Regions from separate parts of the Cytobacillus sp. FSL R7-0680 genome, predicted to be linked through region 2. Evidence: riboswitches for the same ligand, from Rfam matches in the RefSeq annotation. Region 2 holds a riboswitch; each other region holds the start of a gene.
What was found. Region 2 has a riboswitch for cobalamin ahead of metE (5-methyltetrahydropteroyltriglutamate--homocysteine S-methyltransferase). Riboswitches for the same ligand answer to the same signal wherever they lie in the genome.

Region 1: linked by a shared signal. The riboswitch ahead of MKY26_RS06195 (acyl-CoA dehydrogenase family protein) and the one ahead of metE (5-methyltetrahydropteroyltriglutamate--homocysteine S-methyltransferase) in region 2 are both predicted to bind cobalamin.
Region 3: linked by a shared signal. The riboswitch ahead of MKY26_RS22425 (hypothetical protein) and the one ahead of metE (5-methyltetrahydropteroyltriglutamate--homocysteine S-methyltransferase) in region 2 are both predicted to bind cobalamin.
Region 4: linked by a shared signal. The riboswitch ahead of MKY26_RS07930 (ribonucleoside-diphosphate reductase subunit alpha) and the one ahead of metE (5-methyltetrahydropteroyltriglutamate--homocysteine S-methyltransferase) in region 2 are both predicted to bind cobalamin.

Annotation. Positions count from the first base shown of each region.
Region 1 covers NZ_JBBPAO010000001.1:1,223,787-1,229,682, reverse strand. The annotation lists gene MKY26_RS06200 (YhgE/Pip domain-containing protein) at 1-1,148, shown strand, start outside; cobalamin riboswitch at 1,431-1,615, shown strand; gene MKY26_RS06195 (acyl-CoA dehydrogenase family protein) at 1,817-3,484, shown strand; gene MKY26_RS06190 (NAD(P)-dependent oxidoreductase) at 3,499-4,410, shown strand; gene MKY26_RS06185 (CoA-acylating methylmalonate-semialdehyde dehydrogenase) at 4,407-5,864, shown strand; gene MKY26_RS06180 (enoyl-CoA hydratase/isomerase family protein) at 5,886-5,896, shown strand, end outside.
Region 2 covers NZ_JBBPAO010000001.1:3,726,637-3,732,532, forward strand. The annotation lists gene MKY26_RS18625 (hypothetical protein) at 226-516, shown strand; gene metE (5-methyltetrahydropteroyltriglutamate--homocysteine S-methyltransferase) at 537-2,837, opposite strand; cobalamin riboswitch at 2,986-3,165, opposite strand; SAM riboswitch class I at 3,219-3,331, opposite strand; gene MKY26_RS18635 (DNA-binding protein) at 3,406-3,693, opposite strand; partial or broken gene MKY26_RS18640 (glycosyltransferase family 2 protein) at 3,976-5,487, shown strand; gene MKY26_RS18645 (nucleotide sugar dehydrogenase) at 5,479-5,896, shown strand, end outside.
Region 3 covers NZ_JBBPAO010000002.1:64,325-70,220, reverse strand. The annotation lists gene MKY26_RS22435 (MFS transporter) at 1-1,097, opposite strand, end outside; gene MKY26_RS22430 (MarR family winged helix-turn-helix transcriptional regulator) at 1,114-1,557, opposite strand; cobalamin riboswitch at 1,786-1,988, shown strand; gene MKY26_RS22425 (hypothetical protein) at 2,152-2,427, shown strand; gene mmgD (citrate synthase) at 2,372-3,493, shown strand; gene MKY26_RS22415 (bifunctional 2-methylcitrate dehydratase/aconitate hydratase) at 3,510-4,949, shown strand; gene prpB (methylisocitrate lyase) at 4,963-5,868, shown strand.
Region 4 covers NZ_JBBPAO010000001.1:1,607,716-1,613,611, reverse strand. The annotation lists gene MKY26_RS07950 (H-type small acid-soluble spore protein) at 217-399, shown strand; gene MKY26_RS07945 (metal-sensitive transcriptional regulator) at 543-878, shown strand; gene copZ (copper chaperone CopZ) at 892-1,101, shown strand; gene MKY26_RS07935 (heavy metal translocating P-type ATPase) at 1,185-3,605, shown strand; cobalamin riboswitch at 4,138-4,315, shown strand; gene MKY26_RS07930 (ribonucleoside-diphosphate reductase subunit alpha) at 4,480-5,896, shown strand, end outside.

The sequences.
Region 1 (5,896 bases), 2.5 Mb from region 2:
TGCAAATATCTGCTTTACCTGCTTCACTTGCCATTGATAGCCCAGATACTGAAGAATTGACGAGTGAATTTCACTCATTAACTGAGGCAATTGGTGACATTCATCATGGTGTCGGAGACTTAGAAATAGGAATGAATGAACTTTCATCAGGCTTACGGTCATTAGAGGGTGGGGCTGCACAATATAAAAAAGGACTAAATGAATTAAGTCAGTCTGGTGACCAATTAACTGAAGGATCAGCACAAATAAATAATACTTTATCTTTGATTAAAGATGAGATTAAACAAGCCAGTGGCGTGAGTGGTATTGGGGAACTCGAGAATGTAACAATCGATCTGCCTGAGGTGGCGGATAATTTAGAACAAGCAGCTAATGATGTAGACCAAGTAGTTGTTAATTATAATGAGGTAAAAACACAAATCAACCGTGCTCTGGAGCAGATACCAGATAACCAAATTTCAGATAAAGAGATAAATAAATTATATGAAAGTAATGCGAATAAAGAGGTAATTGATCAATTGGTAGAAACCTATAGAGGGACAAAAGCTGCTCAAGAAGTTCTACTACTAGCCAAAGATAACCTTACAGACATGGTTGAACCTCTATCAACCTTTAGTCAATCAATGAGAGAAGCAGCAGGTAACCTCCGTGCAATATCATCTAATATAGATGAATCTATTCTTCAAATTGACATTGATGAAGGGTTAAAACAATTGACATCTGGTGTTGAAGAAATGGTATCTAACTATAATCAATTCCACCAAGGGTTACTTGCTTATACAGGCGGTGTTTCTGAATTAAGTACATCAAATAATGACATCCATGAAGGAATTAGCGGTTCTCTATCTGGAGCTGAGCAACTAACGAAAGGAGCTGGCTCGCTTCATAATGGAACTGGACAATTACATGATGCAACTAAAGACATTCCTGAGGAGGTGACAAAAGAAGTTGATGAAATGATATCGCAATATGATAAATCTGATTATGAGCCAATTTCTTTTGTATCAGATAAAAATAATGATAAGTTGGAACTAGTCCAATTTGTCATTCAAACAGATAAGATTAAAATAAAAGATAACAAAGAAGATGTTAAAGAAACAAAAGATAAAGTAGGATTCTTCGAGAAACTTCTTAACTTATTTAAGTAAACTTGAAAAACACGCCTCTGCAATCTAGGAGGCGTGTTTCTCTTTTAGGGGGTAAATTTATTTAACCTTTCATGTTACATAAAACGAGGTCAAAATGAAGAATTTGACCTTTTTCTACTCGGGTTGTAGGAGTGGATTCAATCAATGAATCTAGCTTATATTGTGGTTGGAAGAAAAATGATAAAGAGCCTAACTTTTTCATCGTTTTAAGCTGAGAATACATATTCTAAAAAATAAATTGTAAATTTTCCGAAAAATTGATATATTGTTAGTGTGAAAACTAAATAAGCTAAATAAACAGGTGCTTGTTCATCAAGCTTAAAAGGGAAACCGGTTAGACTCCGGTGCTGTCCCGCAACTGTATTTGCGAGCGGATTGTACATAACCACTTATTCATTATTGAATGGGGAAGGAGCAAATCCGCCACGACCATAAGCCAGGAGACCTGCCTGTTTTAGCCAACATCATTACCTACGCGGATAGGGGGTGTTAAGTGCGGATAGAAGAACATGTATATAACACTACACATGTTTATTTGTTTGTCCACTCGTTACTTAACAACTTCTTTTAATAGGAGTTGTTTTTTGTTTGAAGGAGGTTTGCTTCTTACTACTGATTTGAGCAAGCGCTCAATCAAAGGAGATAGAAAGATGTAAAGGGAGTGCACGATGGCGAAGCTAAAAAAAACGCTAGAAGAAAAGGGAGATATTTTTTCTCCTGAAGATTTTCTTGAAGAGGAACAACTCATTGCACAAACGGCAGAATTATTTATTAAGAATGATGTGTTGCCCCAAATGGATTCATTAGAAAATAAGAACTATGAAGTGGCTAAGAATCTGTTTAAAAAATCAGGGGAACTTGGTCTACTTGCTATTGATGTACCTGAAGATTATGGCGGGTTTGCACTTGGTAAAAAATTATCCGGGCTTATTGCTGAAAAGATAGGATACGGTGGGGCTTTTAGTGTTTCCTATAATATTCATGTAGGTGTTGGCACATTACCGTATGTTTATTTTGGTTCAGAAGCACAAAAACAAAAGTATTTACCACAACTCATCTCTGGGGATTGGATTGGTGCTTATGCCTTAACGGAAGCAGGAGCTGGATCAGACGCACTTTCACCTAAAACAAGAGCTATTTACAACAGCAAGAGTGATAGTTGGATAATAAATGGGGAAAAACAATGGATTACCAATGCTCACATAGCAAATGTGTTTGTTGTGTTTTGCCAAACAAATGACGGGATGACTGCTTTTATTGTTGAAAAAAACACAGCAGGCCTATCGATTGGTGCAGAAGAAGAAAAGATGGGTATTCATGGATCATCAACAGCTACTCTTATATTGGAAGATGTCGTTGTGCCATCCGCTAATATACTAGGAGAAAAAGGAAACGGTCATCAAGTTGCCATGAATATATTAAATCTAGCTAGATTGAAGCTAGCTTTCTCGAATATTGGCACAGCTAAACAAGCCTTCAACTTTTCTCTTAGCTATGCGAAAGAAAGACAACAATTTGATAGAGCGCTGGTTGAATTTACGTTGATACAAGAAAAATTAGCTGAAATGGCGACATCTATTTATGCAAGTGAAAGTGCCGCTTATCGCACAGCAGATATGATTGATCAAGCTCCAACGGATGAAGGAATCACCTCTTTAAAAGCATTCGCAATGGAATGTGCCATAAACAAAGTACGATGCTCTGAAATGCTTGGGCATGTAACAGATGAGGCCGTTCAAATTCACGGTGGATACGGTTATATGAGAGATTACGATGTTGAGCGACTATATAGGGATGCTCGAATCAGTCGTATCTTTGAAGGAACAAACGAAATCAATCGCTTAACCATAGCAAAAAACTTACTTCACAAACACTCATCTAAAGGTATCACAATCAATACCCCGACACCATTACACCGAGATAGAAACAGCCAATTTATTGAGTTAGGAAAAGAACTGTTATCGCTGTCTTTGGAAGCGGTTTCAAATGCAAGGATTGATATTAATAGAGAACAGCAGTATGCACGTCTTTTAGCTAATATCATCACAGAATTATATACAATGGAAGCGACTTATATGCGGACTTTAAAACTGCAACATCGAAAACAAAATCAAAAGTGGAAAGATTTAGCGACTGATATTATATGCGAACAATGCTTTCAATATTTGAAACAACAAACGATTAGCCTGATTTCAGCAGCGATACTTGATGAAAAAGAACGATTCGTTGCTTTCGCAAACATTGAAAATTACCAAATCCCACTCTACAGCAATCTGTTATTGAAAAAAAGGCAATTAGCACAAATACTTATTGATCAACCAAAATTACTGAAATGAAGGGAGCTAAAATGATGGGTGAGAAAATCGGTTTTATTGGTTTAGGGAATATGGGTTTACCGATGGCGCAAAGCTTATTATCAGAAGGCAATGAAGTGTACGGTGTCGACCTTAACAAAGATGCTGAAGCGGCATTGCTAAGGTCGGGAGGTGTGATTGGATTATCTATCAATAATATCATAAAGCAAGTAAATTTTATTTTCACAAGCTTACCTTCAATGAAAGCGGTGGAAGAAATCTATTTAGGTGAGGAAGGATTGATTACAAAAGGACGGGAAGGCATTGTCCTGATTGATACAAGTACTGTTGCTCCTAGCTTGAATCAAAAATTAGCAGAAGAAGCAAAAAAGAAGAGGATTCATTTTCTTGCTGCTCCTGTCAGTGGGGGTGTAATCGGTGCTGAAAATCGTACTTTAACCATTATGGTCGGTGGTCCTAAACAAGCTTTCGAGCAATCCCAACCATTGTTAAATATTCTTGGAGAGAATATTTTTCATGTGAACGAACATATTGAAAGCGGAACTGCAGTCAAATTAATCAATAACTTACTTATCGGTTTTTATACTGCTGGTGTAAGCGAAGCCTTAAATCTGGCAGAAAAAAGCAACATTAATTTAGCGCAATTATTTGAGATGTTGAATGTGAGCTACGGCCAAAGTCGGATATATGAAAGAAACTATAAAAGTTTTATCGCAAACGAAGATTATCGACCCGGTTTTACTTTGCAGTTATTAAATAAAGATCTTGGTTTTGCGCTTGATTTAGCCAAGGAACACGAATTGCAATTGCCAGTTAGTGAATTACTATTAAATATATACAAACATGCTGAAAACGAGGGTTATGGAAGCCAAGATATGGCTGTTCTTTATGAAAAAGTGAAAAATGATCAAACAAAAAATGCCAAAGAAACGGGGATGAAGGAATGATTAAAACAGAAATTCCAACAATGAAAAACCATATTAATGGTGAATGGGTTGATTCAAGTAGTAAGGAAGTGGAAGCCGTACCGAATCCGGCGAATGGGACAATTATTGCTTACGTCCCCCTTTCTGGTAAAGGAGATGTTGATTTAGCTGTCAAAGCTGCTGCTGCGGTCTATCCTAAGTGGGCTGAGGTACCCGTCCCAAATAGAACGCGTCTGCTTTACCAATATCTTCATTTGTTAAAAGAGGAAAAAGAAAACCTCGCTCAAATTATTACAGAGGAAAATGGAAAAACATTAAAGGATGCGCGTGGTGAGGTACAAAGAGGAATTGAAGTCGTTGAACTCGCAACCTCCACTCCTAATTTAATGATGGGAGATGCGCTTCCTAGTATTGCCGAAGGGATAGATGGCTCAATTTGGCGCTATCCGCTTGGTGTTGTTGCTGGGATTTCCCCTTTTAACTTTCCAATGATGGTTCCTTTATGGATGTTTCCTCTGGCAATCGCTTGTGGGAATACATTTATACTGAAAGTTTCAGAAAGAACGCCGATCTTGGCTGGTAGACTCGTTGAGTTATTCTATGATGCAGGTTTTCCTAAAGGTGTATTAAACCTTGTACATGGGGGAAAAGACGTGGTTAATCGCTTATTAGATCATCCAGAAATTCGTGCAATTTCTTTTGTTGGGTCAGAGCCGGTAGCCAAACATGTTTATCAAACAGGCACCGCTCACGGAAAGAGAGTCCAAGCATTAGCTGGTGCGAAAAATCACGCAGTTATAACATCTAGTTGTCATCTAGAAAAAACGGTTCAAGGTGTTATTGGCGCAGCGTTTGGAAGTAGTGGGGAACGATGTATGGCTTGTTCTGTGGTAGCCGTTGTAGAAGATATAGCAGATGAGTTTATGAACCTACTCGTAGCAGAAACGAAAAAACTTACTGTCGGGGATGGTCGCTTTGAAGAGCATTTTGTTGGACCACTCATTCGTGACACTCATAAATCCCGTGTGTTACAATATATCGCCTCAGGGGTATCTGAAGGGGCCCATTTAATCGTAGATGGCAGGGATACAGAGACGACAGAAGATGGTTATTATGTAGGTGCAACAATATTTGACAATGTAACATCCGATATGAAAATTTGGCAAGATGAGATTTTTGCACCGGTCTTAAGTGTCGTTAGAGTAAAAACATTTGAAGATGGCATCGCTTTAACGAACCAATCAAAATTTGCCAACGGAGCTGTTATTTATACATCCAGTGGTAAAGAAGCACAAATTTTCAGGGAGAAGATTGATGCAGGCATGATTGGTGTAAATGTGAATGTACCTGCTCCTATGGCCTTTTTCTCTTTTGCTGGTAACAAATCATCATTTTATGGAGATTTAGGAACTAACGGAAAAGATGGTGTTCAATTTTATACAAGAAAGAAAGTTGTAACTGAACGTTGGTTTTAAAAAAACGAAAGGAGAGATTGTATGACAGATGA
Region 2 (5,896 bases):
ATGAAAGATACAAAGGTTATATCGGAAGAAAATTAATGAAAATAAGCAAGATGAGGCCGCAAATGGTCTAGAGCTTCTCCTCGTCGTTTTGATTGTAGTGGTGTTCGTTTTTTGAGTGCGAATGTGAACTGGTTTTGACGTAGTATCATCTCTGATTTGGTAAACGAAAAGGTACAAATACCCAACCAACAGTAATCTGAATAAATAAGAGAGGATGCACCCACTATGAAAAAACTGTTCCTAAATATGATAAGTATTATTTCTTTCGCCCCTTTTATTACACAAGTCACGCAAGCAGATGTGACGAATAATCTGCGGAAGTTAAAGGATTATAGTTGGTTTAATGCTTATTTGCAGAATGAGATTTATCGCAACTTAATCATCCATAATGTCCGGGTACGGAATGTGATTGGTGAATTTAACGAAAAGAGATTTAACCATGGTTCTTATCAGAAGAAGATGGATAAGAAACTAAACACTGTACTATTAAACGAGGAAATCCGAACGAATGTATAATCGTTCGGATTTCTGTTTGTTTATTTTCCTTTTTTTACAAGTAATTTTTCCCGCGAGAGTTTGGCAGCTTGCACCATGACTGTTAGGGCTGCGACGGTTTCGTCAATGCCTCTTGTTTTGAGGCCGCAGTCAGGGTTAATCCAGAAAAGTTGTGGGTCTAGTACTTGTAAGGCACGATCGATGTTTTTCGTTAGTTCGTCGAGTTGTGGCACCCGAGGGCTGTGAATGTCATATACACCTAAGCCGATACCTTGTTCGTAGGTGCTTTCTTCAAATGAGTGAATGAGTTCGCCGTGGCTTCTTGATGTTTCAATGGAGATGACATCAGCGTCGAGTGCTTGAATGCTTGAGATAATGTCTTCGAAATCGGAGTAGCACATATGCGTATGAATTTGTGTTTCATTTCTGACTGAAGTGGTGGCTAGTCTAAAAGCATAAACAGCAGCGTTCAGATAATCTTCCCACTTCTCTTGTTTGAGTGGTAATCCTTCACGAATGGCTGGTTCGTCTACTTGAATCATCCGGATACCATTTGCTTCTAGTGTTTCTACTTCTTCTCGAAGGGCAAGGGCAATTTGGTTTGCGACTTCGTAACGAGGGATATCGTCGCGGACAAATGACCAGTTTAAAATCGTAATCGGACCAGTGAGCATACCTTTTACCGGGTGATCTGTTAAGGACTGGGCATAGACTGTTTCTGTAACTGTCATTGGCTGTTCAAATGAGACATCTCCATAAATGAGTGGTGGTTTGACACAACGAGAGCCATAAGACTGCACCCAACCGAATTTTGTGAATTGGAATCCGGCTAATTTTTCACCGAAGTATTCGACCATATCTGTGCGCTCGAATTCGCCATGAACAAACACATCAAGGCCTAGCTCTTCTTGAATATCAATCCACTTTTTAATTTCCGTTTTGATATATGTTTGATAGTCAGTAGCAGTTAACTCTCCTTTACGCCATTTTAAACGATTTCTTCTCACTTCCTGTGTTTGTGGGAAGCTTCCAATCGTTGTTGTAGGTAGGAGTGGTAGTTGGAAGGATGTTTTTTGTGTTGCTTGACGAACAGAATAAGGTGCTTCGCGCTCTGCTAGTGATGATGGTAAGTTTTGAATGGCTGTTTGTACTTGTTGATTGTTTCTAATAGAAGATTGATTTAGTGCCTCGATAGCAGTTCGTCTCTCGTTTATCTCATCTTGGATTTCCTCTCTTCCTTCTCTTATTCCTTTCGTTAGCACTACGATTTCTTGTAATTTTTCATCAGCAAAGGCGAGTGCGGTCTTTAATGTATGATCAAGTGTTTCTTCAATTTTGACTGAAACGGGTACATGCAATAAGCTGGATGAAGGCTGGATGATTAAGCGATCTTTCGGAACTATTTCTGTAATTTCTTCTATAAGAGAGAGCTTATTATCAAGTTTGGCGCCCCATATATTACGGCCATCGATGACACCTGCAGCTAATACTTTATCACTTGGGAAGCCGAATTTTTGTAAGGAAGCGAGGTTTTGACCTGCATCATGGACGAAATCAAGGCCGATCGCTTGCACAGGTAAAGAGGTAACAGCTTCATAATAAGTGATGCTTTCAAAATACGTTTGTAAAATGATATTTATCTGTGGTGCTGCCTCGTGTAATGTTTGGTAAACTGCTTGATAGAGTGAGATGTCTTCTTCTGTGAGGGTAGTTGCTAAAATAGGTTCATCGATTTGTACCCACAAGGCACCTTCTTGCTGTAATTCTTTTAAAATTTGTGCATAAAGAGGAACGAATTGATTGACGATTGATTTGAATTCACTTTCTTTATAGCCTTTTGATAATTTCACAAACGTAATCGGGCCCAAGATAACCGGTTTCCCGTCGATTTCAAGCTTCTCTTTTCCTTCTTTATAAAAGGCAAGTGGCCGGTTTTCAGCAAGTGTTGGCGTGAGGTTGTTGAGTTCTGGCACGATGTAGTGATAGTTTGTGTTAAACCATTTGGTCATTTCAGCTGCCACGGCATCTTTGTTCCCTCTGGCAATATCAAAATACGTTTCGATATCAACTTTCCCACCTCTGTATGTAAAACGCTCAGGAACAAGTCCAAACATCACAGCTGTATCAAGGACATGATCATACAGTGTGAAATCGCCAACCGGGATGAGATCAACGCCAAGTTGTTTTTGCTTCTCGAGAGAGGATAAACGAATGACTTCCATTTGTTGCAGAAAAGTCTCTTTATTCAACTTACCACTCCAAAATTGTTCTAGAGCTTTCTTCCACTCCCGCTTCTCGCCAATTCTTGGATAACCTACATTTGAACTTTTTACTTCAGTCAATTTAAACACTCCTTTAGATTGTATTTTCTCAACAAAAAATCTCTCTATTTATTATTAAATGAGAGATTCATACGCAATATTAACTAGAGTTGAGACCATTTGATTTGCTCAACACGTATTCATCACTCCTCTCTATGCATCCGTAGAGTCTAAGTGCAAACAACAGACAGGTCTCCTGACTTCGGATTATCGCTCGTTATCCCTTCCCATTTCTATTATGAAATAGTGGTCAATGATAAGTCGCTCTCCTTCACAGTGGCGGGACCGTGCCGGCATTCCACCGGGCTTCCCTTTTAAGCAATCATGCATCTGTTGCCTTTGTTATTAAGTTTTGAAAATACAAAAGACCTCTCTAATTAAAAATAGAGAGGTCTTTATCCTCTCTTATTTGCCAAAGCTATTACACTTTGCAGGAATTAGCACCTTTTTAACAAATAATTGTTAAAGGTTGCTGGGTTTCATCGGGCCAGTCCCTCCACCTCTCTGAATAAGAGAATTACATATTTATAATATTTTGAATTTTACAGATAGATTAGCATAATAAATGGAAGCTGTCAAAATAAATTCTTCATGAGTGATATATATCATCAGATTCAAGCCACTTGCGAAATTTATGTAGATGGTAATAATGCTTGCCATTAAGAATGACTTTTGGTGCGTGAGGATGCTTCTGTAATAGATCCTTCATGTCTGCTTCACTTAAATAAAAGTAAAGATGAAGGTGGCTTTGCTCCACAAGTAAATGATTCATATTACCTTCATTTTTACTACTAAATTGCTTCAACCCATTGCCTATGAAATAGCCAAGTAATGCTAAACCGACGGCAATCCAAATAAAATTCAACTCGAATTCCAATTTGTACTCCCCCTTAAATACATATATATCTACTTTAACATCTCCTAACGAATAGTAATAATATATTTTTTAGTGCCGAATCGGATCAATGCCCCCATAATTAAACCAATCTACCCTGTCTATCGCACCATCTTTCATAGATTGTATACTTGTCCGAGAACAAAATTGGCCAAGCTGTATATATTGATATTACTTAGTGTTTTTCTCGGGTTTGTGATGGAAAAGGCTATAGTTAGCACAAAGGAGACTATTAATTTTGCTGAAGGAGAGAAGTGAAGTGTTATGAATCTATCTGTTATTATTCCCATTCAGAATGAAGAATCTACGTTGTCAGCCGTTTTAGAAGAGTTAGTGAAGATTGAGCCATATGAAATCATCGCTGTTTTGAATGGTTCAACAGATGGATCGGAGAAAATAGCGGAAGCATTTGAATGTAGAAAGCTTGTTTATAAAGAACCTCTAGGGGTGGATATTGGACGAGCAATTGGTGCAAGGGAGGCAAAAGGGGATACGCTTCTTTTTATTGATGGTGATATTGTCGTTAGAGCTCAGGAGCTACAAGCACTGCTTGATGGCATTCGGGATGGGGCTGATATTGCCCTAAATGATTTAAGCTGGACAATGAAGCGCCCCATTAGACCACATCCGACAGCAGTATCAAAGTTCTCTCTTAATCATTTTTTAGGTAAAGGTGAGTTATCCGTTAATTCCTTAGTCGCTGTTCCTCATGTGATGAAAAAATCAGCGCTTGATACAATTGGTTGGGAGAATTTAGCTTGTCCGCCATTAGCTCATAGTATAGCTGTGATGAAAGAATTAAAGATGAGTGCACCAGTAGCCATTGATGTGATTGCTACAAATAAGATTCGACCGAAACATCAACAGAAGATTACGGGCTCCTCTTTTTCATTTTCAACAAGTTTAATAATTGGTGACCATTTACGTGCAGTGGCCCAACTGATTGAAGAGAGAGGATATCGCGGTGGTTTAAACGATGGCAGGCGAAATCGGCAATCTTTTAAGGAATATGTACAAGCCTTTTCGGTAAAGGAAGAGAAACGAGCGAAGTATAGTGCGATTATTCCTGTAGGGAAGGAGCCGGATACGATTGCTGAAGTGATTGCTGAGGTAAAGAAGGCAGGCATTGATGAAATCATTGTTGTGTTAAATGGAGCAGATGAACGAACAAAGGAAAAGGTAGAAAAGTCAGGTGTGAAAGTGATTGCGTTTGACCAGGCACTCGGACATAACATTCCAAGAGCGATTGGTGGGCTTCACAGTACAGGAGATATCTGTTTGTTCTTAGATAGTGATTTTGTTATCAAAGCAGAAGATTTAACCCCTTTTATACATGCTGTAGAAGAAGGGGCAGATATTGCTTTAAATGATTTAGAAATATTGCTCGACCGTGCCCATCCGTTGCATTCTGTGAGTGCTGCTAAGTACCTTCTGAATATGGCACTGAAAAGAGAGGACCTCACCGTTAATTCTCTCACTGCTATTCCACATGCAATGAGCAGGAAAGTGATTGACGAGATTGGTATCCTCACATTAATGTCTCCACCGTTATTTCAAGCAAAGGCAATTCTAAAAGGATTTAAAGTCGAATCCATTCATTATGTCGATGTCGTCAAGCCAAATAAAATTAGAAAACAGCATCACAGGCAAGCCGATGGTCGGGTCGAATCAACTGACCGGATTCTAGGTGACCACATTGAAGCATTTTCATATTTACTATCGTTCAATCAGAGATGCGGTTATACAGATGGCAATCGAAAATGGGACATGCTCCAAGGTCAAATAGATAGAGTTGCTGTTATTGGTCTCGGCTATGTTGGTCTCCCACTGGCTCTCCACTTAGCAAAAAAGGGCTGTCATGTAACGGGCATCGATCAAGATACTCATAAGATTGAGTTATTACAGCAAGGGAGCAGTTATATTCCTGATGTAAAAGATGAAGAGCTGCAAGCGGTTCTAAATTTCATTCCAAAACATACGGATGCAGCTATAGCTTTGCTTAAAGCCGCTGAGTATATCATCGTCACAGTTCCAACCCCAATTGACGAACATCATGAACCGGATTTAAGAGCGATGATTGCCGTTACTAACTATCTTTGCCAATATTTACAGACGGGACAAACGATTATTTATGAAAGCTCTACTTATCCGGGAACAGTAGAAGAGGTGATTGAGCCTATATTCA
Region 3 (5,896 bases), on a different contig from region 2:
ATACTGTAGCCAGTTATAGGAATCAGTAAACCTAATAAATAGGGTCCAAAACCTAAACCACCATCGAGAAAGATAAAGAAGGTGGAAGTAGCTAGCCCCATGCGATGGGGTGGCGTTAATTTGACCGCAATCGCTTGTGTACAAGACTGCATATTACCAAAGCCTAAGCCAATCAAAGCCCCCGCCACTAATAACATAACACCATTTGATGAATTACTAAGTAAGAATAGACCTACTCCAAATAAAATGAACGCTGGATACATCACGTAATTTGCCCCTTTGCTGTCCATTAATTTACCAGTGAAAGGACGGGATAGTAAGACAGCGATGGCATAGACAAAGAAGAAAAAGCTAGCAGCATTTACTAAGTCCTTTTCAATTGCATAAAAGTTAATAAAAGACAAGACGCTTGAATAACAAAATGCGACTGTTAATGTGACGAGTGCAATTGGAAGTGCCTTTGGTTCAATAAAGCTAGATAATTGAAAACCAGATGATTGAAATTGAGCTTTTTGATCTTCAGTTAACTCTTTCACATTCACAGTTAACCCGATAAGTAGGCCAATAATACCAAGAATCAAACAAAAAATGAAAATCGTATGAAAAGTTGTGTATTGACTCATTAACATACCGATAAAAGGTCCTATTGCTGTCGCTAAAGTATTACTCATACTAAAATAGCCGATTCCTTCACCTTTCCTTGTTTGCGGTATAACTGAAGCGACAATTGTACCACTTGCTGTACTTGCCATCCCTAATGTTAAACCGTGGATAAAGCGGGTAATAAGTAAGAAATTGACATCAATTTCAATAAAATAAAGACTTGTTGATAAACTAAATAATAGTAAGCCAATGATTAAAGTCTTCTTCCGTCCAATACGATCAATATATTTACCGATAAACAATCTTCCTACCAATGTTCCTATAATAAATATGCCAGTAACTAAGCCAGCTTGGCTGGCGGTCGCATGATGTGCTTCAACGGCATACACCGCAATCGTAACCATTAATAAATAAAACACTAATGTTAGAAAAAAGTTTACGGAAGAAACGGTGATAAAGTCCTTGGTCCATAATTTTTCTTTTGTTGAACTCATATTCTTTTCTTCCTCCTTACAAATTGCTTTTAATACTATCAAAAATACGAATACATTCTTCTTGTTCCTCAGGTGTGATTCCCTCTAATATTTCCATTTCGAACTGATCAATCGGAATGCGGATTTTTTTGTATATGCGTTCACCTTCGTTCGTTATTTTCATTTTCTTTTCACGTTTATCCATGCTTGGGATTTTTTCTACATATCCATATTCCTCAAGCTGATTTATGGTCCTCGTAACTGTTGGCTTTTCGACACCTTGATATGCAGCAATCTCTACTAAAGTTGTTGGACCAAAATGGTAGAGATAATAAAGGATTGTCCACTGTGCCCGTTGTAATTGATGTTTCGTTAATAAGCTGTTCAGTCTATTCTCAAAAGGGCGATAAAGCATCATAAAGTGATGAAAGAACCTTTGGCTAGCAATAATAATATTCACCTCATTTAAAATAGTTATCAATGGTAACTAATATACTATAACAAAAAGCCGTCTTGTCTGTCTATGGGCGATAGATTTTTTTCTGTAAAATGGTAAATGTTATGTTAAAATTGTATTTCTTTTAAGATATGTTTGTAGGCGACATTTAAATTGTTATAATAAAAAGTGTTAATTTTAAAGTGAAAAGTAGTGCGATTAAGAAAATAATTGTCAATTTTCTAAAATATTGATATATTTAAATAGAACAATTGAATATTTTCAAAAATAGGTGTAAATAGAATGCTCGCTTGTCTATTTACTTAAAAGGGAAGTACGGTTGGATTCCGTCGCTGTCCCGCAACTGTATTTGCGAGTGATATGAAAGATACCACTGTTTCCTAAAATTGGAGATGGGAAGGTTTCGTATCATGTTGACCATAAGCCAGGAGACCTGCCTGTTTAGTGTAAACATCAATTCCTACGTGGATATAGGAGGTGTTAAGTACGGGTAATGAATACATGCCAAGGTCGCATGTTTATTTTAGTATTCGTTTGAACTTAACAACTTCTTTCTAGAAGTTGTTTTTTTAATGGATTGATATGGTAAAAAGGTGAGCAAGAACGGAGGAAAAAGCTTTGTTTGGAACCGTTCCTTATTATGTGAACATAATGAAATCAACGATCATGATGAACAGCTATTCTGCTGAGAGTTATAGTTTAAAAAGAGTATTAGATCAGTATAAAGAAGACATCCGAACACTCTCTGTAGAAGAAGAGAAGATCCAAATATATTTAAGGAATGCTGAAAGGGCTTACAGCATTGTCAGGCACGATGTAATTGGATGGGAGGAAAATGATTGTGAGCATGGAGGAGAAGTATATACCAGGGTTAGAGGGAATCATAGCTTCTGAGACCAGCATCTCATTTTTAGATACTGTTCATGGAGAGATTGTCATAAAAGGTTATGACTTAATTCAACTTTCAAAAACGAAAAGCTATTTAGATATTATCCATTTACTTCTAGAAGATCAATTACCAACAGACGAGGAAAAAAATTCATTAGCTAATACGTTAAAGTCCTATTATGAAATACCAACGGCCGTAATGGAGGTTTTTACTCATTTACCAAAAGGAACACATCCAATGGATGGGCTCCGCACTGGCATCTCAAGCTTGGCTGGATATGATTCGACCTTAGATGATAGGTCGAAGCAAGCAAATAAAGAAAGAGCTTATCGTCTACTTGGCGGAGTTCCGACAATTGTAGCTAACAGTTATCGTATATTACAAGGTCTGGAGAGAATTGAACCGGATAAATCCCTATCATATAGTGCCAACTTTTTCTATATGTTAACTGGTAGAGTACCTTCCGATTTAGAAGAAAGAGTATTTGACCAATCATTACTTTTATATAGTGAACATGAAATGCCAAACTCAACATTTGCAGCAAGAGTAATTGCTTCCACGCAATCCGATCTATTTGGAGCGTTAACGGGCGCAGTTGCAAGTTTAAAAGGTAGCTTGCATGGCGGTGCAAATGAAGCGGTTATGTACATGTTGAATGAAGCGGAAAGTGTCGCTGGCGTGGAAGGTCTCTTCTATAAAAAACTATTTAAAAAAGAAAAGATTATGGGCTTTGGTCATAGAGTTTATATGAAAAAAATGGACCCAAGAGCATTAATGATGAAGGAAGCTCTACAGGAGTTATCCATACAAAATGGAGATGATTCGTTGCTTCGAAAATGTGAAGCAGGAGAAAGAATCATGGAAGTTGAGAAAGGGCTATACCCTAATTTAGATTATTATGCCGCACCGGTTTATGGCATGTTAGGAATTCCTATCCCACTTTACACACCGATTTTCTTTAGTGCAAGAACGGTTGGTTTATGTGCCCATGTCATTGAACAGCATGAAAACAACCGCTTATTTAGACCGCGGGTCATTTATTCAGGTGCACGTCATACTTTACCAAATTGAGGAGGAGTACGAGTAAATGCTGAAAACGAATGAAAAGGTTGAAACCGATGTTATTTTAACGGAAATTGCTGATTATGTATTGGATTATGAAATAACAAGTGAAGAGGCTTATCGCACGGCACATTATATCTTGCTCGATACAATTGGTTGTGGAATATTAGCGCTTGATTATCCTGAATGTACAAAACTACTTGGTCCTGTTGTGCCAGGAACGGTTGTACCTAATGGAACAAGAGTCCCTGGTACATCATTTGAATTAGACCCCATTAGAGGTGCATTTAATATTGGCTGTATGATTCGCTGGCTGGATTACAATGATACATGGTTAGCTGCTGAATGGGGGCATCCTTCTGACAACCTTGGTGGTATTTTGGCAGTTGCAGATTATTTAAGTAGGCAACGTCTTTCAGTTGGTAAAGAGCCAGTTAAAATGATTGAAGTCCTGGAAATGATGATCAAGGCTCATGAAATTCAAGGAATATTAGCGCTAGATAATAGTTTAAATCGCGTGGGTTTAGATCATGTACTGTTTGTTAAAGTGGCAACAACTGCTGTTACGGCAAAGATGCTTGGTGCAACAAAAGAAGAGGTGATTCATGCATTATCACTTGCATGGGTGGATAATTCTGCATTAAGGACATATCGTCATGCGCCAAATACGGGTTCAAGAAAATCATGGGCTGCTGGAGATGCGACAAGTAGGGGTGTTCAGTTAGCTATGATGGCTGTGAAAGGTGAAATGGGCTATAACAGTGTCTTATCTGCACCTAACTGGGGATTTGAAGACGTTCTGTTTAAAGGGCAAAAACTTACCCTACAAAGAGAGTTAAGTGCTTATGTAATGGAAAATGTGTTATTCAAAGTTTCTTATCCGGCAGAATTTCACGCGCAAACTGCAGCGGAGTGTGCCGTTTCACTTCATCAAAATGGCGATGTGGGTGATTTAAACGATATCGATCGAATTACGATTACCACACATGAATCAGCGATTAGGATTATCGATAAAACAGGTCCATTACATAATCCAGCTGACCGCGATCACTGTATTCAGTACATTACAGCTATTGGTTTATTAAAAGGAAATATTCGCGCTGAGGATTATGAGGATGATGTAGCTAGCGACCCCCGAGTAGACACCTTACGAGAGAAGATGGAGGTAGTGGAAGATCTGCAATACTCGAAGGATTATTTAGATCCGAACAAGCGCTCAATCGCTAATGCAGTTCAAATCCATTATAAGGATGGAACTTCTTCTGAGAAGATTGAATGTGAATATCCATTAGGTCATCGATTCCGCCGTGACGAAGCGATTCCAAAAGTATTGCAGAAATTCGAGTATAATATTAAAACTCATTTTTCAAACAAGGCACAAAAAAGCATTGCTGGAGCTATTTCCGATCAAGAAACGTTAAAAGAGATGGCAGTAAATGAATTTATGAATTTATTCTTAATCTAGGAGGGGATGCAAGATGGCATGGATTGTTCATAAACCTGTGACTCAACAAGATTTAGCTGAGCAATTTCGTTCAAAAATGCTAGATAAGAATATATTGCAAATACCTGGGGCGCATGATGCAATGGCAGGCTTAATGGCAAAACAAGCAGGCTTTCATGCTCTGTACTTATCAGGCGCTGCATATACGGCAAGTAAAGGACTGCCAGACTTAGGTATGGTTACATCTACTGAGATGGCAGAAAGGGCGAAAGAAATTATTCGAGCAACTAATTTGCCATTACTTGTTGATATTGATACAGGGTTCGGTGGGATATTAAATGCGGCAAGAACAGCTGTAGAAATGCAAGAAGCTGGAGTGGCTGCTGTGCAGATAGAGGATCAAAAGTTACCGAAAAAATGTGGCCATTTAAATGGAAAACAGCTTGTAACATCAGAAGAAATGATACAAAAAATTAGAGTAATTAAAGAAGTTGCCCCTCATCTAATGATAATAGCAAGAACAGACGCACGAGCGGTGGAAGGACTTGATGAAGCGATTGAACGAGCGAAAGCATATGCAGAAGCTGGAGCGGACGCTATTTTCCCAGAAGCATTAAAAACGGAAGAAGAGTTTAGTCTATTTTCACAAGCGATTTCAATTCCTTTACTAGCAAATATGACTGAATTTGGTCAGACACCTTACTACTCAGCGGATGAATTTTCACAAATGGGCTTTCAAATGGTTATCTACCCTGTTACTTCATTAAGAGTGGCAGCGAAGGCATATGAAAACGTTTTTAATATCATTAAAGAAACAGGGTCACAAAAAGATGCACTTGCTAATATGCAAACAAGAAAAGAACTATATCAAACAATCAGCTATGATGATTTTGAAGAATTAGATGATACATTAGCAAAAACTATATTGACAGAAGAATAATTGTATAGGCGTTCGGTTATACAGCCGA
Region 4 (5,896 bases), 2.1 Mb from region 2:
CTCTTTTCTGTTTATTCAATTTTGCCTTTTCCCTTTCAACTTACACGATATAAATGAATAAATTAAAATCAATCCATTGTTAAGACCTTTCATCTCTTAGTAACCTTAATTGTATATTGTCGAGAAGTCCTTCATCAACAAATGAGTTCCTTTCGAAATGTATAAAAAGGCTAAAATGTTAAAGAATATATTTATCAATTATGAGAGGTGAATCATATGGAAACAAAGAGGATAAAACAAATACTTTCATCATCGAGTGATGTAGAAGTTCAATACAATGGAACTTCTGTATGGATAGATAAGTTACATGAAGATGATAAAACAGTTACTGTTCATTTAAGAGGAATTCCTTTAGAAGAAAGAACAGAAGTAGATATTTCAGACCTTAATGAAGTGTAATTACAATTCAACATGTTAGAGTGTAGGTAGATACTGCTACCTACCTTTTTATTTATAGTGGAGAAATGAACCATATTTAAAATTTCTTTCACTTTACATAGGGTACCGGGGTATAATATAATATGTGTAAGGGAGGCGATTCAATGGGATATGAAGAAGATCAGGTAAGAGAAGAAACAATGTGCCTAGAGCATGCAGATAGACGAAGTCATCATTCAGATAAAGTAAAAAAGAATTTAGTCACTCGATTGAATCGTATCGAAGGACAAATTCGAGGTATTAAAGGTCTAATTGAAAAAGATACGTATTGTGATGATGTGATTACACAAATATCCGCAACACAATCTGCCTTAAATAGTGTCGCTAAGATTTTACTTGAAGGTCATTTAAAAGGGTGTGTCATTGATCGGATAAATGAAGGTGACGAAGAAGTGTTAGATGAATTTCTTATTACAATTCAAAAATTAATGAAAAAATAGGAGGATTTTAAACATGGAAAACGTAATTTTACATGTAGAAGGAATGTCTTGTGGTCACTGTGTGAAAGCGGTGGAAAGTAGTGTTGGTGAACTTAAAGGAGTAGACACGGTTAAAGTAGATTTAAATAGAAAAGAAGTCAAAGTTGCTTTTGATGCTTCATCTGTAAAGCTTGATCAAATTAAAGAAACAATTGATGATCAAGGTTATGAAGTTAAATCTTAATCGTGCAGCTTTGCACGATTTATTTTAAATGTTTATATAGGGTAGTAGGGTATAGTATTTAAAGAAAGGTGTGGTAGGAGCATATGTCTAATCAAGACGATTCTCACCAAAAAATTCATTTGCCAATTACGGGAATGACTTGTGCTGCCTGTTCTGCGCGAATCGAAAAAGGGTTAAGTAAAATGGATGGTGTAAACGAAGCGAATGTGAATCTCACTTCTGAAATAGCAACCATTTCCTATAACCCTCAAATAGTAGGAGAACATGCATTTCAGCAGAAGATTAAAGATCTAGGCTACGAAGTTGTTTTAGAGAAAGCTGAGTTTGATATTTCAGGAATGACTTGTGCTGCTTGTTCTGCGCGAATCGAAAAAGTTTTAAATAAACAGTCCGGTATTGCGCAGGCAAACGTGAACTTAGCTTTAGAAACAGGTACTGTAGAATACAATCCTGAACAGGTTTCAGTTGAAGAAATTATTGCAAAGGTAGATAAGATTGGGTATAGCGCTTCGCTAAAAACAACAGCCAGTGCAAATGATGTGAGGGAACAGCATATTAAAAAGCAGCAAAAGAAATTTATCGCTGCTGCTATCCTTTCTCTACCATTACTTTGGACGATGGTTGGGCATTTTGAATTCACTTCATTCATTTTTCTACCAGATTTTTTAATGAACCCTTGGATACAGTTAATTTTGGCGACACCTGTACAATTTATTATCGGTTGGCAATTTTATACTGGTGCATATAAATCATTGAAATCTGGTAGCGCGAATATGGATGTACTTGTTGTATTAGGTACTTCTGCAGCTTACTTTTATAGTTTGTTTCTAACATTACAATCGATGAATGCAACACATGGTCGTCATGTTGAGCTCTATTATGAAACGAGTGCGATTATTATTACCCTTATTTTGTTAGGGAAATTATTTGAAGCACGTGCAAAAGGAAGATCATCAGAAGCAATAAAAAAATTAATGAATTTAAAGGCTAAAAAAGCCGTTGTATTAAAAGAAGGGAAGGAAACCATTGTCCCTGTTGAGCAAGTAATGCAAGGCGATATGGTTATCATTAAGCCTGGTGACAGAATTCCTGTAGATGCAGTAATCATTGAAGGGCATTCAGCAGTTGACGAATCAATGTTAACAGGAGAAAGCGTGCCAGTTGATAAGAAAGCTGGTGATGAAGTAATAGGAGCAACTGTAAACAAAAATGGCCATTTAACAGTTGAAGCAACAAAGGTTGGAAAAGATTCAGCGCTTGCGCAAATTATTAAAGTAGTCGAGCAAGCACAAGGGTCAAAAGCACCTATTCAGCGGTTAGCCGATAAGATTTCGGGCATCTTTGTTCCCATTGTGGTAGCTATTGCCCTTGTTACCTTCTGTATATGGTTTCTTTTCTTGCAACCGGGTGATGTAGCTAGTGCGTTAGAAAAAATGATTGCTGTACTCGTCATTGCTTGTCCTTGTGCACTAGGATTAGCGACGCCTACTTCAATTATGGCAGGGTCTGGCCGTTCAGCCGAGATGGGTGTTTTATTTAAAGGTGGAGAGCATCTCGAGATGACACATGAAATTACAACTGTTGTGGTTGATAAAACAGGTACTGTTACAAATGGTCAGCCTGTATTAACCGATATCATAGTCGAGCCTGGAACAAATGAGGCCCATTTCCTTTCCATTGTTGCTGCGAGTGAGAAGTCATCTGAACACCCTCTTGCTGAAGCCATTGTGAAAGGGTTAGAGGAGAGAAATATAGAAAAAGTAAAAAGTGAATATTTCGAAGCGCTACCGGGTTATGGTATCTCTGCGAAAGTTACAGGAAAAGATGTACTGATTGGTACAGTTAGATTAATGGTAGAGAATGGGATAGACTCCTCTTGGTTCTCGAAACAAATGAAAGAATTAGAAGGTGAAGGAAAAACAGCTATGCTTGTGGCTATTAACGGTAGAGCAAAAGGCCTCCTTGCTGTAGCTGATACGATAAAAGATTCATCAAACGAAGCGATTCAAAGGCTACATGATATGGGGTTAGAAGTTATTATGATGACTGGAGATAACCAGTTAACCGCACAAGCCATTGCTAAAGAAGTAGGTATATCAAAAGTCATTGCAGAAGTCTTACCAGAAACGAAAGCAGAAGAAGTAAGAAAGCTACAAAGTCAAGGGAAAAAGGTAGCGATGGTAGGAGATGGTATTAACGATGCCCCAGCATTAGCAACTGCCGATATCGGCATGGCTATCGGTACAGGTACAGATATTGCCATGGAAGCAGGAGACATTACACTTATGCGTGGTGATCTAAATAGTATTGCTGATGCAATCATGATGAGTAAAAAAACCATTCGTAATATTAAACAGAATCTTTTTTGGGCGTTTGGCTATAATACAATCGGTATTCCTATTGCAGCTGCAGGTTTCTTAGCACCATGGTTAGCAGGTGCTGCGATGGCGTTTAGCTCTGTGTCCGTTGTATTAAATGCACTTCGTTTGCAACGTGTAAGATAAAAATAACAAGTTCCGTATGAATTTCTAAAAAACATTCTATACAATAAACTGAATGAGAAAAACAAGCTAATTTAAATAGTTAGTTTGTTTTTCTATTTTTATAGAAGACATGAAGAAGATTGGTAAAAAAATTTTGTCCTTTAAGATAAATTATTTTCTTTTAATATGGAATATACCTTTAATTAATTTTTGCCCCACAACTTTAACACCATTGATTTATTTCAACAATTCTATGATTTTTTAATTTATTTACCAAAAAACTATTACTTTTCTGGTTTAAGCATACTCGTTTGAAGGTAAAAAAGTAGAGTTGGTCAGCTTGAACAATTTTTAATGGATTTCAAGACTTTTTTACACAAATAAGAAATGCTATTATTTATTATGGTCTTAAATTTACCGCTAAAAGAACGAAATGTATATTTTAGATTTAGATAAAAGAAATAAATTGTATTCTATGAAATGATGTGATATGATTACTCATACAATCTCAGATACAATATATAGTTATTTTTTTACTTCTTAACAACTACATATAGTAATTGGTTGAAGGAGTCCAAATGGACTTAAAATGGGAATCCGGATAAGCCGGAGCTGTACCCGCAACTGTAAGTGTGACGAAAAGAGGAAACCACTGTTCTTTTGAAAGAATGGGAAGGCTCTTAGTAGATTGATACACAAGCCAGGATACCTGCCTTCTTAATCAAAAGTTTCAATTCTTCGGGGCTTGAGAAGATGAAACGACAGTTGATGAAAAGAGTGTATTGTACACTTGTATTTATACTGTCGTTTGATCCGCTCAAGGTGTAACTGGGGCGGTTTTTTTTATGCCTAAATTTGATAGAAATAGTTTGAAGGAGGAAGGAATTTGAAAACAATGATTGATACGACAGTCAATTTTGAACAATTATATCAACAATTCAACAACTTACCAATTAGTGCGTTAGAAAAGCGTGCAGATCAATTAAATCACTTAGAGTTAGATAGTTTCTACGATCAGTTAATACTAGAATGTCTTTCTTACATAAATGTTAATGAACCTGATTGGACATATGTGGCTGCCCATTTATATTTAAAGAAGATTTATCAACAAGCAGCTGAGAACCGAGGGTACAGTGGTCAGGCTTATGGTGATTTTCATTCTTTAATTCAACAATTAAGTGATATTGATATTTATAGTCCTATTTTATTATCTAGTTATACAAAAGAAGAAATTGATGAATTAGGCAAAGAAATTGTCCCTGAAAGAGATCAGCTCTTTACTTATCTCGGGATCAAAATGCTTACGGATCGTTATGTAGCAAAAGATCGCCAAAAGAGGATTTTTGAATTGCCTCAAGAACGCTGGATGGTTATTGCAATGATTCTTATGCATCAAGAAGAAAAAAATCGGCTGCAATTAGTAAAAGAAGCTTACTGGGCAATGAGTAACTTATTTATGACCGTAGCTACACCAACTTTATCTAATGCAGGTAAGAATTGGGGACAACTATCTAGCTGCTTTATCGAAACAGTTGATGATAGTCTAGATTCAATTTATGACAGTAATACAGACATTGCTGCACTATCTAAAAATGGTGGTGGAATCGGCGTTTATTTAGGTAAGATTCGTAGTAGAGGTAGTATGATTAAAGGGTTCAAAGGCGCTTCATCTGGGGTGCTTCCATGGATGAAACAACTAAATAATACAGCTGTAAGTGTCGATCAACTTGGACAAAGACAAGGGGCAATTAGCGTTTATTTAGACGTTTGGCACAAGGATATCTTCTCTTTCCTTGATGCAAAGTTAAATAATGGTGATGAAAGATTACGTACACATGATTTATTTACCGGTGTATGTCTACCTGATTTATTCATGGAAAAAGTAGAAGAGCGTAGTAACTGGTATTTATTTGACCCACATGAGGTTCGACAAAAAATGGGCTTCTCACTAGAAGATTATTATGATGAAGAAGTTGGTGCAGGTACTTTTAGAATGAAATATCTAGAATGCGTCAATAATGAAGAGCTATCGAAGAAGGAAATTCCTGCTATCGATATTATGAAGTCTATCATGCGTAGTCAATTAGAAACTGGAACACCATTTATGTTCTATCGGGATGAAGTGAACCGTATGAATGCAAACGCACATGCAGGTATGATCTATTGTACAAATCTTTGTACTGAAATCGTTCAAAATCAAAGTGTAACAACAAGAGAAGAAGAGTATACAAAAGATGGTAAAATTGTCATCGAGAAAACACCTGGAGATTTCGTCGTATGTAACCTGTCTTCTATTAACCTTGCCAAAGCAG